DNA from 3 places in the Shewanella mytili genome. Region 1 is predicted to be linked to each of the others. Evidence: predicted binding sites of a transcription regulator. Region 1 holds the regulator's gene; each other region holds the start of a gene.
The links. The regulator FliA, encoded in region 1, starts transcription of late flagellar genes. The targets are predictions, from matches to a motif close to CTAAAGNTNNNNNNNNNNNNGCCGATA.
Positions count from the first base shown of each region.

Region 1 (4,172 bases):
GGCAGGATCCGGTAGGCGCCATGCTTGAAAGTAAACTGCTGGAAGCGGAATTTGCACCACAGGTCGCAGCGCAGTTGGCCGAATTGTCGCAACATTACACGCCAGCGGATTTGGTCAAAGCCTTGCCACAATCTTTGGCTAACCTGCTCAGCAATCAGGGTGATGATATTGTGCGCCAAGGAGGCGTGGTGGCATTGGTGGGGCCAACCGGTGTGGGAAAAACCACCACATTGGCGAAAATTGCAGCCAGATTCATTGCCCATCACGGTCCGGATTCCGTGGTATTGATCACCACCGATCATTATCGAATCGGAGCCTTTGAGCAATTGGCAACTTATGGCAAGATAATGGGATGCCCAGTGAAACAGGCGCAGGATCTCAATGAGTTGGAACAGATTGTGTACCAGTTCCGCAACCGTAAATTGGTGTTGATTGATACCGCCGGCATGGGGCAACGGGATTTGCGCCTGTGTCAACAACTTGACAGCCTTACTGCCAATAGTCGTTTGCCCATACGCAGTTTCCTGGTGTTGTCAGCCACCGGGCAGCGGCGGGTGCTTGAAGATGCCATCAGCCAGTTCAAGCGCATTCCGTTGGCAGGCGCTATATTAACCAAACTGGATGAATCCGTATCTTTGGGCGCGGCGTTAAGTGTGTTAATCCAAAGTGGTTTATCATTGAGTTACACTACGGATGGCCAACGGGTGCCGGAAGATATGCAGGTGGCCGATACTTTGGGCCTGGCGCAGCAGGCACTGGCGGTTTTGAATCGCACCGGCACGACAGAATTTAACCCAGAAGTCAGATCAGCTGACATGACCTATGCATTTGAGTAGTAAAGCGATGACCCGGGATCAAGCGAGTGGTTTACGAATGATAAATCAACAACAAAACGAAAAAGTGAAAGTAATTGCCGTTACCGGTGGCAAAGGCGGCGTAGGTAAAACCAGCGTGGCCATCAACACCGCCGTGGCGCTCGCAGAAAAAGGCAAACGGGTGATGGTGCTGGATGCCGACCTGGGATTGGCCAATATTGACGTGATGCTGGGATTGCGCGCCGAGCGCAACCTGTCCCATGTCCTGTCGGGTGAAGCGGATTTGGACGATATTATCGTGCGCGGCCCCAAAGGCGTGGGGATTATTCCGGCCACATCAGGCACCCAGGCCATGGTGGAGCTGAGCCCGGCCCAGCATGCCGGTCTTATCCGAGCCTTCAGCGAAATGAAAACCCAGTTTGACGTGTTGATAGTGGACACCGCTGCAGGCATTTCCGACATGGTGCTGAGCTTTTCCCGTGCATCCCAGGATGTCTTGGTGGTGGTGTGCGATGAACCCACCTCCATTACCGATGCCTATGCCCTGATTAAAATCCTTAGCCGCGAGCATGGCGTATTTCGTTTCAAAATCGTGGCCAACATGGTGCGCAGCCTGCGTGAAGGCATGGAGCTGTTTGCCAAATTGAGTAAAGTCACCGACCGGTTCCTTGATGTGGCACTGGAGTTGGTGGCCACCATTCCTTACGACGAAAATCTTCGTAAATCCGTACGTAAACAGAAACTTATCATTGAAGCCTTTCCCAAATCCCCTGCCAGTATTGCCTACCACGGCCTTGCCAACAAAGTGATTAGCTGGCCCATTCCACAACAGCCCGGCGGCCATCTGGAATTTTTTGTTGAGCGACTGGTGCAAAAGCCAGAATACTCAGAGGATAACGCCAGTGAATAAAATCGCTGCGTATACCGGGTTTGACGATAAAAGCTTGATCGTTAATCAGTATGCGCCGCTGGTAAAACGAATTGCGCACCATCTTCTGGCGCGTTTACCGGCATCGGTGCAGCTGGATGATCTGCTACAGGCCGGCATGATGGGACTGCTGGAAGCCGCCGCCAAGTTTGACGGCAGCAAGGGTGCCAAATTTGAAACCTTTGCCGGCATCCGCATCCGCGGGGCCATGATTGACGAAATCCGCCGGGGAGACTGGTTACCGCGCTCGGTACACCGCAATCAGCGGCGCATTGCCCAAGCCATTGACGAATTGGAACAAACCTTGGGCCGAGATGCCCGGGATACGGAAATCGCCACACATCTGGAGATGTCACTTGATGAATACCATCACATCTTGAGTGACGTATCGATGGGTAAAATAGTCGGCATCGAAGATTTGGGCGGCGCCCCTGATGCACTGTTTGCCGATGAGATGGCCGCCAACAATACTTATGACAATTTGCTTAACGATCAGTTTCGCGAAGCATTGGCAGATGCCATCAAGCACTTGCCCGAAAGGGATGCGCTGGTGCTGTCACTTTATTATGACGAAGCGCTCAACTTGAAAGAGATTGGCGCCATACTCGATGTGAGTGAGTCACGGGTGAGCCAGATCCACAGTCAGGCCATGCTCAGGCTCAAAGCAAAACTCAGGCATTGGACACAGAACTGAACAGTTTTTTGAGTGACCTTAAAAATGTATCTCTTCGGAGGAAACTTTGGATAAAAACATGAAGATTCTCATTGTTGATGATTTCTCAACAATGAGAAGAATAATCAAGAACCTGTTACGGGACTTGGGATTTAACAATACCCAGGAAGCCGACGATGGGTCCACTGCATTGCCCATGTTGCAAAAAGGTGATTTTGACTTTGTGATCACCGACTGGAACATGCCGGGCATGCAGGGCATCGACCTGTTAAAGGCCATCCGTGCCGATGAGAACCTTAAGAATATTCCGGTGTTGATGGTGACGGCCGAAGCCAAACGGGAACAGATTATTGCTGCCGCCCAAGCTGGGGTGAACGGTTATGTAGTCAAGCCGTTTACCGCTGCCACCCTGAAGGAAAAACTGGACAAAATCTTTGAACGTCTGGGTTGATGCCGGGGAGTTATGATGACAGAAAACACCGGGCTCATCACGCTGGAGCAGGCGCAGGAGTTAGTGGCGTTATTGTCTGCAGGCCAGCAGCAGCAAGCCGATGATCTGCTGCGTGAGCTGTGCCAACCCATTCAGCAGGAACTCTTTGCCGAAGTGGGCAAGCTCACCCGGCAATTACACAATGCGTTAAATGATTTTCAGCTGGACAACCGCTTGGTAGAGCTGGCAAACAACGATATTCCGGATGCAAAAGAGCGCCTGAGCTTTGTGATTGACATTACCGAACAGGCCGCCAACAAAACCATGGACGCGGTAGAGGAGTGTTTGCCGCTGTCGGATGCATTGACCACCAGTCTGGCCAATATCAAGCCCACCTGGGACAGGTTGATGCGCCGGAATCTGCCGTTGAACGAATTCAAGACCCTCTGCCACGATGTGCAGCATTTTATGGGGCAAACCGGCGCGGACTCCCGGCGCTTGCACGAATTGCTCAACCAAATCCTGCTGGCGCAGGATTTTCAGGATCTGACCGGGCAGATGATCCGCCGGGTGATTGATTTAGTCAAAGAAGTGGAAAGTAATCTCGTGTCACTGTTGACCATGTTCGGCGCCCAGCCCAATGACGGTCTTATCAGTAACCAAGAAAATAACATAGATGCTGAAGGCCCCATTCATAATGCCGGAGTCCGACAGGATGTGGTGACCGGACAGGATGAAGTAGACGATTTACTCTCAAGTCTGGGGTTCTGATAAGGAGTCATATTGATGGCCTTTGATGTTGATGAAGAGATCCTGCAGGATTTTTTAATCGAAGCCGGAGAGATCCTGGAGCTGCTGCAGGAACAGCTGGTTCAGTTGGAAAACAATCCGGAAGATACGGATCTGCTGAATGCCATTTTCCGCGGATTCCACACCGTCAAAGGCGGTGCGGGATTCCTTGGGCTGGCACCCATGGTGGATGTGTGTCATGAAGCGGAAAACACCTTCGATTTGCTGCGTACCGGCAAACGGCGTGTCAGCGCCGAACTGATGGACATTATTCTGCAGGCGCTGGATGCCATCAATGTGATGTTTGAGCAAACACAAGCCGGGGAAGAACAGCAACCGGCAGATGCGCAGCTGCTGGCAAAACTCAAATTGCTCAGCTCCGGTGCGCCGTTACCGTCAGAAGGCGGCGTTGAGGCCACATCAGCTGATGTCAGCACGCAAGGCAACGAGCAAGCCCCAAGCGAGGCGGATGACAACGCGGATGCCCTGTTTGATGAAATGCTGGAGTCTGTGTCCAACGCGCCCGCTGATGACGCG
Region 1 covers NZ_JBKOUD010000001.1:286,370-290,541, forward strand. The annotation lists gene flhF (flagellar biosynthesis protein FlhF) at 1-836, shown strand, start outside; gene ACIDEJ_RS01270 (MinD/ParA family protein) at 844-1,725, shown strand; gene ACIDEJ_RS01275 (RNA polymerase sigma factor FliA) at 1,718-2,437, shown strand; gene cheY (chemotaxis response regulator CheY) at 2,484-2,867, shown strand; gene ACIDEJ_RS01285 (protein phosphatase CheZ) at 2,880-3,617, shown strand; gene ACIDEJ_RS01290 (chemotaxis protein CheA) at 3,633-4,172, shown strand, end outside.

Region 2 (4,172 bases), on a different contig from region 1:
ATCAGCAGGTGCCAGAGATTGGTATGCAGCAAATTACCGCTTAGCAGGCGCCAAAGCTGACCGTCGCCAATGGCCTGCCGCTGGTAGATGAGCCATTCATCCAGGCCGGCATATTGCAGCAGCACACACAACAACGTGAGCAGGATGAGCGTCAGCCAAGGGGATGGATTTGTTACAGCACTGGACATTTTTGTGCCAACTGCTGCTGAATTTCCTGAGGGTTTTGCAGGTATTGCTCAAGCCCGTGTTGGCGCAACTTGCAGGCCGGACATTCGCCGCAGCCGCTACCGGCAATGCCGTTATAGCAGGTGAGGGTTTCATCACGCACCAATGCCAGCTGGCCATAACGGTCTGCCAACGCCCAGGTTTCAGCCTTGTTAAGCCACATCAAGGGGGTGATCAATTTCAACGGGCGATCCATTCCCTGAACCAATGCGGATTCCAGCGCCCGGATAAAGGCATGGCGGCAGTCCGGATAGCCGGAAAAGTCAGTTTCACACACCCCGGTTATCACCGCTTGCGCGCCCAGTTGGTAGGCATAAATCCCCGCCAGGGTCAGGAACAGGATATTGCGTCCCGGCACAAACGTATTGGGTAAGCCGTTGTCCATTAACGTATTGGACACCGCAATATTGTCACGGGTGAGCGCGGAGATGGCCAACTCGTTCAGCAAACCCACATCCATGACTTTATGGCTGCTGGCGCCGAGTTTTTTTGCCAGGGCCCTGGCCACGTCAATTTCATGCACATGACGCTGCCCATAGTTGAACGTGATGGCGTGCACTTCATCATACTGGGTCAGTGCCTGCACCAGGCATGTGGTGGAGTCTTGACCGCCGCTGAAGACGATAATGGCTTTACGGGGAGAGGAGGTTGGAGTTGTTGATTTCATCTGCCGATACACTCAAAAAACGAATGGCGCCCAGTTTACCCTAAAACCCCGTGAAACCTGTAATACATCCGCCGTTTGCCATTTGGCAGCGGATACTATATAACGGCGCCCCTATAGGTTGTCGCCTTGTCAGCATCAATCCCCATCGTCCCAGGAGCCGGTATGCAATATCCCGTTAATGAAATATTCGAAACCATTCAGGGCGAGGGCGTCAATAGCGGATTGCCGGCCATTTTCATCCGCCTGCAGGGCTGCCCCGTGGGCTGTGCCTGGTGCGATACCCGCCACACCTGGGCGCAGTTGCCAGCGTTAGAAGTGGCTCCCCACCAGGTATTGCAGACCGATGGCCGTGTGGGCCGCTGGGCCTGGTATAATGCCAGCGACTTGCTGGATGCCTTGAAACAGGCCGGGTTTTCGGCGCGACACGTGGTGATCACCGGCGGAGAGCCTTGCCTGTTTGACCTGATGGAACTGACCCAAACCCTGAACCGGACAGGGTACACCACCCAGATTGAAACCAGTGGCACATTTGATGTGAAATGCGCGGTGGATACCTGGGTGACCGTATCGCCCAAAATCAACATGAAAGGCCGTTTGCCCGTGTTACCCCAAGCGTTGTGCCGGGCGAATGAAATCAAGCACCCCGTTGCCACCGAAAAAGATATTGAGCAACTGGATAGTTTGCTTCAACACATTGATATTTCGGGGAAAGTCATCTGTTTGCAACCCATTAGCCAAAAAACAAGAGCCACCGAACTGGCGATTAAAACATGCATTGCCCGCAATTGGCGCCTGTCCATTCAAACCCATAAATACCTGCAAATTGATTGATGGGGCGTTCGTTGCAACATGGAGTGAAAATGGCCCTGCGGGTTGCATTGGGGGCAATCAAGAAGGTTCCGGCCATAAAAAGGTGATTAAGCGCATCAAGCCTTGAAACGGCGCAGCGTTTGGTTCGAAAAGCATTTACAGAAAATGGTGGAGGGGGAAGGATTCGAACCTTCGAAGGCGGAGCCGTCAGATTTACAGTCTGATCCCTTTGGCCACTCGGGAACCCCTCCCCGAAGACGGCAGCTTTTGTAGTGAAATGGTGGAGGGAGAAGGATTCGAACCTTCGAAGGCGGAGCCGTCAGATTTACAGTCTGATCCCTTTGGCCACTCGGGAACCCCTCCTCAACTTCACACAAAAGTGCTTATTGGCAGCGCAAAATGGTGGAGGGAGAAGGATTCGAACCTTCGAAGGCGGAGCCGTCAGATTTACAGTCTGATCCCTTTGGCCACTCGGGAACCCCTCCTCAAATTGCGGCGGCAATAGTAGACATAAAGTGTTTTTATGTAAAGCCTGAATTTGCAAAAAAAGCTAAAGTTAGTGGTAATTCGGTCGATTAAATAACAACAGGTTGTTTAATCGATGTTTTTTTATGCAAGCAAAACAAATTCTGGTCAATGAGCTGCAGTTGGGCAGCCGCCTTAATCAGGCGGTGAAAAACAATACCCGGGGCGATTTCGGGTTATTGTTGTCAATGCTGTCGCAAGATGCCCGCGATTGGCCACAATTTCATTTGCAGGATACCCTGACCACTGACGACAAGCTGCGACAACAACTGCAACTGCCTGAATCCCAGCCTTTGCGGGGAGATTTGAGCCAACAGCATGTTATCGACAATGCCCGTCACTTTTTGCAAGAGGGGGCTGACAGCTTCAGGTTGGCACAGGCATTAACCCCCGAGCCCTTGGTTGTGGGCGGCGCTTACCCTCAACAAACCACACAAGTGCTGGAAAATTGCAGTTTATTGACCCGTCAGCGTTTTGCTGGCCAAGTGCCGCAGTTATTACCGGAAACCCCATCACTGGCAGAGCTTGTGTTGCAGCAGCGATTAGCCCAAGATACGCCACAAGCCGCGTGAAATGAGCCACAGAAATATTTCATCAGCAGGCTATAATCAAAAAATTATCACCCGTTATCTTTTTAATCCCGTGATGGAGAAATGTTATGAAAAGCATTAAAGAAGCGCAAAGTGACCTGGTCAACGATACCTGTGCCGAATGTGGCAGTTATGTGGATATTGGCGCAGTGGTTGAAGAAAGTGACATTGTGCTGCAACTGACCTTTACGGGAGATGCTGCCAAAGAGGACGCCCAAGCGCTGGCAGACAAAGCCAAGGCCCGGTTTAATGACGTAGTGGTAAATCTTGTGCAGCAGAATGACGATTGGCAGTTGGCGCTGGAGTTTGGCTGCAGTGCTGAAAAAATGATTTTCCAATTACAGAACAGTTTGCCTTAATCATTGGCATTATTAATATAATCAAAGTAATAGCTATTGCTGTAGTATTCGTAAATGTGTAACCTGACTATGTGATAATTGCAGAAGACATTTTTAGATCTTTATAATTTGGCTGGATAAGAATGTGCGTTAATCGTGGGCAGTACTGGCGATTATTGGAGTCGCTAACGAATTCTACAGCAAAGCAACAGGGTGATTTTGCCTCTACCGCGGATTTGGCAACAAAATTACTGTGTGACCATTTGCAAATTGATCATGCCAGTGTCTGGTCTTGGTCAAAAGATCAGCACATCCAGTTTGAAGCGGCCAGTTATGGCGAGGCTCAATCATTCAAGCGCGTTCGTCCCGGCAACTTACTCACCCTCACTCATTACATCGCAGAACTTCACAACCATTTGCACATTGCCGCTGTGGATGCCGCCAAGGATCCCCGGCTGGCAGAACTGCACGACGTTTATATCCTGCCCAATCAAGTGAAAAGCGCGCTGGAAGTGGCGGTACGCATCAATGGCCACATTGAAGGGGTGTTGAGCCTGGAGCGCCATGAAAAAGCGCTGGACTGGAGCGATAACGAAATCCATCTGGCGTGCCAGGTTGCCGATCAGTTGGCCCTGACCTTGGCCACCGGTGATGCCTACCATAAAGATGAAATGCTGACGCTGTTTCAGTCCGCCCTTGAAAAATCGGCCCAAATCACGTTGTTGGTGAATCTGCGGGAAGAAACCATTGAGTATGTCAATCATGCCCATCAGGCCATTACCGGCATTTCCCGGGAAAAACTGTTGGGCAGGAGCTTTAAGGATTTACTGTTTTTCAAGCAATCCCCTGAAAAGGCCACCCAGGTGCTGGAAAAACTCTGTCAGGGGCAGATAGCCCGCGGGGAGATCCCGTTAGAGCACCATAACGGCACGGTTTTCTGGCTGAAATTTTATGCCAGCCAGTTTGAAACCCGCCGGGGCAATCATTATGTGCTGGTGACAGCAGAAGATCATACGG
Region 2 covers NZ_JBKOUD010000003.1:92,332-96,503, reverse strand. The annotation lists gene rrtA (rhombosortase) at 1-188, opposite strand, end outside; gene queC (7-cyano-7-deazaguanine synthase QueC) at 173-892, opposite strand; gene queE (7-carboxy-7-deazaguanine synthase QueE) at 1,055-1,723, shown strand; tRNA gene ACIDEJ_RS04765 (tRNA-Tyr) at 1,869-1,953, opposite strand; tRNA gene ACIDEJ_RS04760 (tRNA-Tyr) at 1,981-2,065, opposite strand; tRNA gene ACIDEJ_RS04755 (tRNA-Tyr) at 2,103-2,187, opposite strand; gene ACIDEJ_RS04750 (VC2046/SO_2500 family protein) at 2,314-2,799, shown strand; gene ACIDEJ_RS04745 (DUF406 family protein) at 2,886-3,176, shown strand; gene ACIDEJ_RS04740 (putative bifunctional diguanylate cyclase/phosphodiesterase) at 3,299-4,172, shown strand, end outside.
Region 2: ACIDEJ_RS04750 (VC2046/SO_2500 family protein) is a predicted target of FliA. The motif match lies at 2,253-2,279, and genes of this name have one in related genera.

Region 3 (4,172 bases), on a different contig from region 1:
TACGGCGATTTTTAATCCGTTGAGATCATCTCGCCCCAGTTTATGTTTGACGGCCGCCTTGATCCCCAGGTAAGTGCCCAATGCGGTAAACGGCGAGGGGTCGCCACTTTTCCCTTCAAGCCCTGCCACATACGGTGTCTCTTCGCTGGCAATCTTGATGTCGGCAGGAGAGGTGCCCACATCTTCAGCTGAATAATAATTGCCCCCCAGTTGGTTCACAAAACGCCCAAAAGCGCGAAAGAGTGCTTCGCGGTTATGGGTATTTGCCGGGTCGGCAATAATAACGGCTTTCCCGCCACCCATGGCCAGTCCTGCCAAGGCATTTTTGTAGGTCATTCCTTTTGATAAGCGCAGTACATCGGTAAGTGCTTCATCATCAGAGTGGTAATTCCACATACGACAGCCACCAAACGCCGGGCCAAGACGGGTATTGTGTACCGCAATAATTGCCCTTAAACCGCTGGCTTCATCGCGACAAAACATAACCTGTTCGTGCTCGTCATAAGACGGGTGATTAAATACGGCCACTGTGAGTCTCCGAAGTGATTATTGTGAGTGAGGATCCCGCAAATCCGGGCTTTTTCTTGTGATATTGTGATCAGAACGATAGCATCAGTGACCGGACGTAACAAAGCGGACGAGTGGATTGATAAATAAGCATTTGGAAATATAGCTTTCCATCCGCACAAAAAATATGGCCACAACACGGCAACACAACATTTTTGAGGGAAGAAGTACCATGAGCGAGTCAACTCCAGCCAATCATGCCCATGAAGAAGCACAGCGCAATCAATGGGTGCGTGAGCAATTTCAAAAAGCCAATCGCTTTTTGGCGGAAAAGGGCATTGTTCCTGCCAAGGTTTTTGCCGAGGAGTGCCGTTATCTGGCGCCATGGGTGGCATTGTGGAAACTGGAATCCAGCATTCCCAATAAAACGAGCTATTGGGTTATCGGTGGTGATTTACCGGCGGATTATGTGGCCGCCAGCGCTGCCAAGGATGCCAGGGAAGCCATGCGCTATTTTTCACTGACATGGCAGATGAAAGCCGAGAACTTGCGCCAAAGCAGCCAGCTGGATGAGACTCAGGCAAATTTTGCCACGTTGCTGACCTCCCGGGCGGAAAGCCTTTATCAGCTTTATAGCGATGACAAATTCTGGCAACAGCAAGGGTAAGTCGTAAGGGTAAGTGTTGATCCTGTCCATCCCCGGTGTGGCGCATCAGGCTAAACCGGGGATGCAGGCCCTTTAGGCTACCGCTTCATCGTGAGACTCAAGATTGTCTTCCACCGGCCATCCGCCCAGCGCTTTCCAGCGATTGACGATATAACAAAACAGTTCAGCGGTGCGCTCGGTGTCATACAGGGCGGAATGGGCTTCTTTGTTGTCAAAGGCGATGCCCGCCAACGAACAGGCTTTTGCCAGCACGGTATGCCCCAATGCCAGACCAGCCAAGGTGGCGGTGTCAAAGGTGGCAAACGGGTGAAATGGCGAGCGTTTGATGGCGCATCGCTCAATGGCTTTGCTCACAAAACTATGGTCAAACGTGGCATTGTGTCCCACCAGAATGGCGCGATGGCAACCGCTGTCTTTAAGGCCTTTGCGCACCGCTTTGAAAATGGCTTTCAGTGCGTCGTCTTCCGGTACCGCGCCACGTAACGGATTATTGGGGTCGATACCGTTAAATGCCAGGGACTCGGGTTCCAGATTGGCGCCTTCAAACGGCTCCACATGAAAATGCAATGTTTGATCGATAACCAATTGCCCGTCAGCATCCATTTTCAAAAGTGTGGCGGCAATTTCCAGTAACGCGTCTGTAGCGCAGTTGAACCCCGCGGTTTCTACGTCAATAACGACCGGATAATAGCCGCGAAACCGATATTTGAGCTGATTGCTCTGCGCGGGCTGACTCATGATGTACCTCTGGCTAAATGCAAGGCGGCTATTATGCTAAATTGAGAAATCGGTGTCATGCCCGATAGCTGCTTTTATAAGCTAAAGATCTGCGATTGGGCACCGATAATACTAATACGAGCCAAAACTGACGAGTTGATTCAATGTGGCGTAACTTGTTTTTCCTGTCATTGTTAGCCGTATGGCCCCAGCATTCATATGCCGAGTTGCGCCATTATGTGGCGTCTTTGGAGCAGTCCCAATGGCGGCTGCTGCATAATTCACCCATCGCTTGCACCTTGGAACACGACATTCCCGCCTATGGCCGGGCCCTGTTCACCAGTACGGCGGGCAAAGAGCTTAACCTGCAATTCACCTTGGACATGTGGCAAAAACCGGATGCGGTGACCCGAGCCACCTTGCTCAGCAATGCGCCAGTGTGGCAACCCGGCAGGGCGTCCAAAACCATCACCACCTTGAATTATCAGAAATACTTTAATGGCGAAGTGCCCAAAAAAGCCGCGTGGGTGATGCTCAATGAGCTGGAGCGCGGCATGGAACCAACATTTTACTATCAGGACTGGAATAACCAGCAAAGCACGGTTGCTGTGGGATTGTCATCGGTTAATTTTCGGGATGAATACGCGGATTTCAGGCAGTGCCTGGCCCAGTTGCTGCCTTATAACTTTGATGACATTGCCTTTACGGTGCTCACTTATGAGTCCGGCGGCACCGAGCTTACCCGTACCGCCAAAGCCCAGTTGGCAAGGGTGGAGCGGTATTTGCAGTACGACAAAGATGTGGAGCTGGTCTTGATTGACGGGTATACCGACAGTTACGGTGGTCGCAGTGTCAATCAAAAGGTCTCCCAAGCGCGGGCGGTTGCCTTGAAAGCGCTTTTTGTCGCCAGTGGCATTGATTCGACGCGCATTCATGCCGCCGGCCATGGAGAACGGCGCCATGTGGCATTGAACACCTCAGCCAGTGAGCGGGAGCGTAATCGGCGGGTGGTCATCAGGATGAGCAAGGCGCTGGAATAACCGCAGCGCTCTTTACCGCACACATGCCGGGGTTTATTCCCCGGTTTTTCTTTTGGGCATAAAATGGCCATAAAAAAAAGCCCATTCAAAAGAATGGGCCGCAAAAAATACGTTATTGCAATCAACAAATTGAAGGAAGGAAGTCAAGCATAAGAACCAAACTGCATTGTCAATTAACCCTGCAGTTTGACAATTCCTGTGGTCAGATGATTTGAATCAATCAAACCCTCCTGAACATGCGGGCTATTCTAGAAACAACCCCCTATGGCAGCAAGCGAGAAAAATTGCTGTTTGAGATAAAAAAAACTAATCATTAAAAGGTGATTGGCGTCACCAAACCGCCTATTTTAAAACCATTTTGAAATATTAGTCAGTTTGCTTGCATATATTGTCGCTTTAAATAAATTAATCTTTTATGACATTAGCAAGTCCGGCTTTTTTGGTTAACATACCTCGTTGCAATTGCCCTGTTTATGGGGGTTTTAATTGCCGGTATAGTAAGTTACAAATTTGCAACCTAATTACCGCGGGCAAATATATTCATATCGCTTTTTTTGTCGCAATAACAGGAAGATTAAATGGCATTTAATAGAAAAATAATGGGGCCCATTGCCGTAGCGATGACGATGGGCTGGATGCTCAGTGCCTGTCAGAGTCAATCCAGCTCAGCCGAGGCGGCCGCGTCGCCAACTCCCAGTATGCACGCCGGGTATCCGCTGATTCAGGCACAACCCTTGGTGGAAACGCTGCACGGGGTACAGGTGGCGGACCCTTATCGGCAGTTGGAGCAGGACTCGGCACAAACCCGGGCATGGGTGGCAGCGCAGCGCCAGTATGGCCAAAAATTTCTGGATGCCATTCCCCATAAGCAGGCACTGGTCGAGCGTATCACCACGTTGTGGAACTACGAAAAACTATCCGCCCCGTTCAAGCGCGGCAGTAACACCTTTTTTTATCGCAATGACGGGCTGCAGGCTCAGTCCGTGCTGTATGTGAAAAACGCCCAAGGGCAGACGCGCGTACTGCTGGATCCTAACCAGTTGTCTGCGGATGGTACGGCGGCGCTATCCGGGGTATCGGTCAGCAATGATGGGAAAACCCTGGCTTACGGCGTGTCCCAGGCGGGCTCCGACTGGCAACAATGGTATTTCCTGTCTGTGGACAGCGGCAACGCGCTGGCAGACCAGCTGCAGTGGATTAAATTCTCGTCAGCGCAATGGGCCCATGATAACCAAGGGGTG
Region 3 covers NZ_JBKOUD010000007.1:28,833-33,004, reverse strand. The annotation lists gene ACIDEJ_RS08525 (Leu/Phe/Val dehydrogenase) at 1-528, opposite strand, end outside; gene ACIDEJ_RS08520 (DUF4826 family protein) at 740-1,174, shown strand; gene rnt (ribonuclease T) at 1,247-1,912, opposite strand; gene ACIDEJ_RS08510 (flagellar protein MotY) at 2,056-2,931, shown strand; gene ACIDEJ_RS08505 (prolyl oligopeptidase family serine peptidase) at 3,630-4,172, shown strand, end outside.
Region 3: ACIDEJ_RS08510 (flagellar protein MotY) is a predicted target of FliA. The motif match lies at 1,994-2,020, and genes of this name have one in related genera.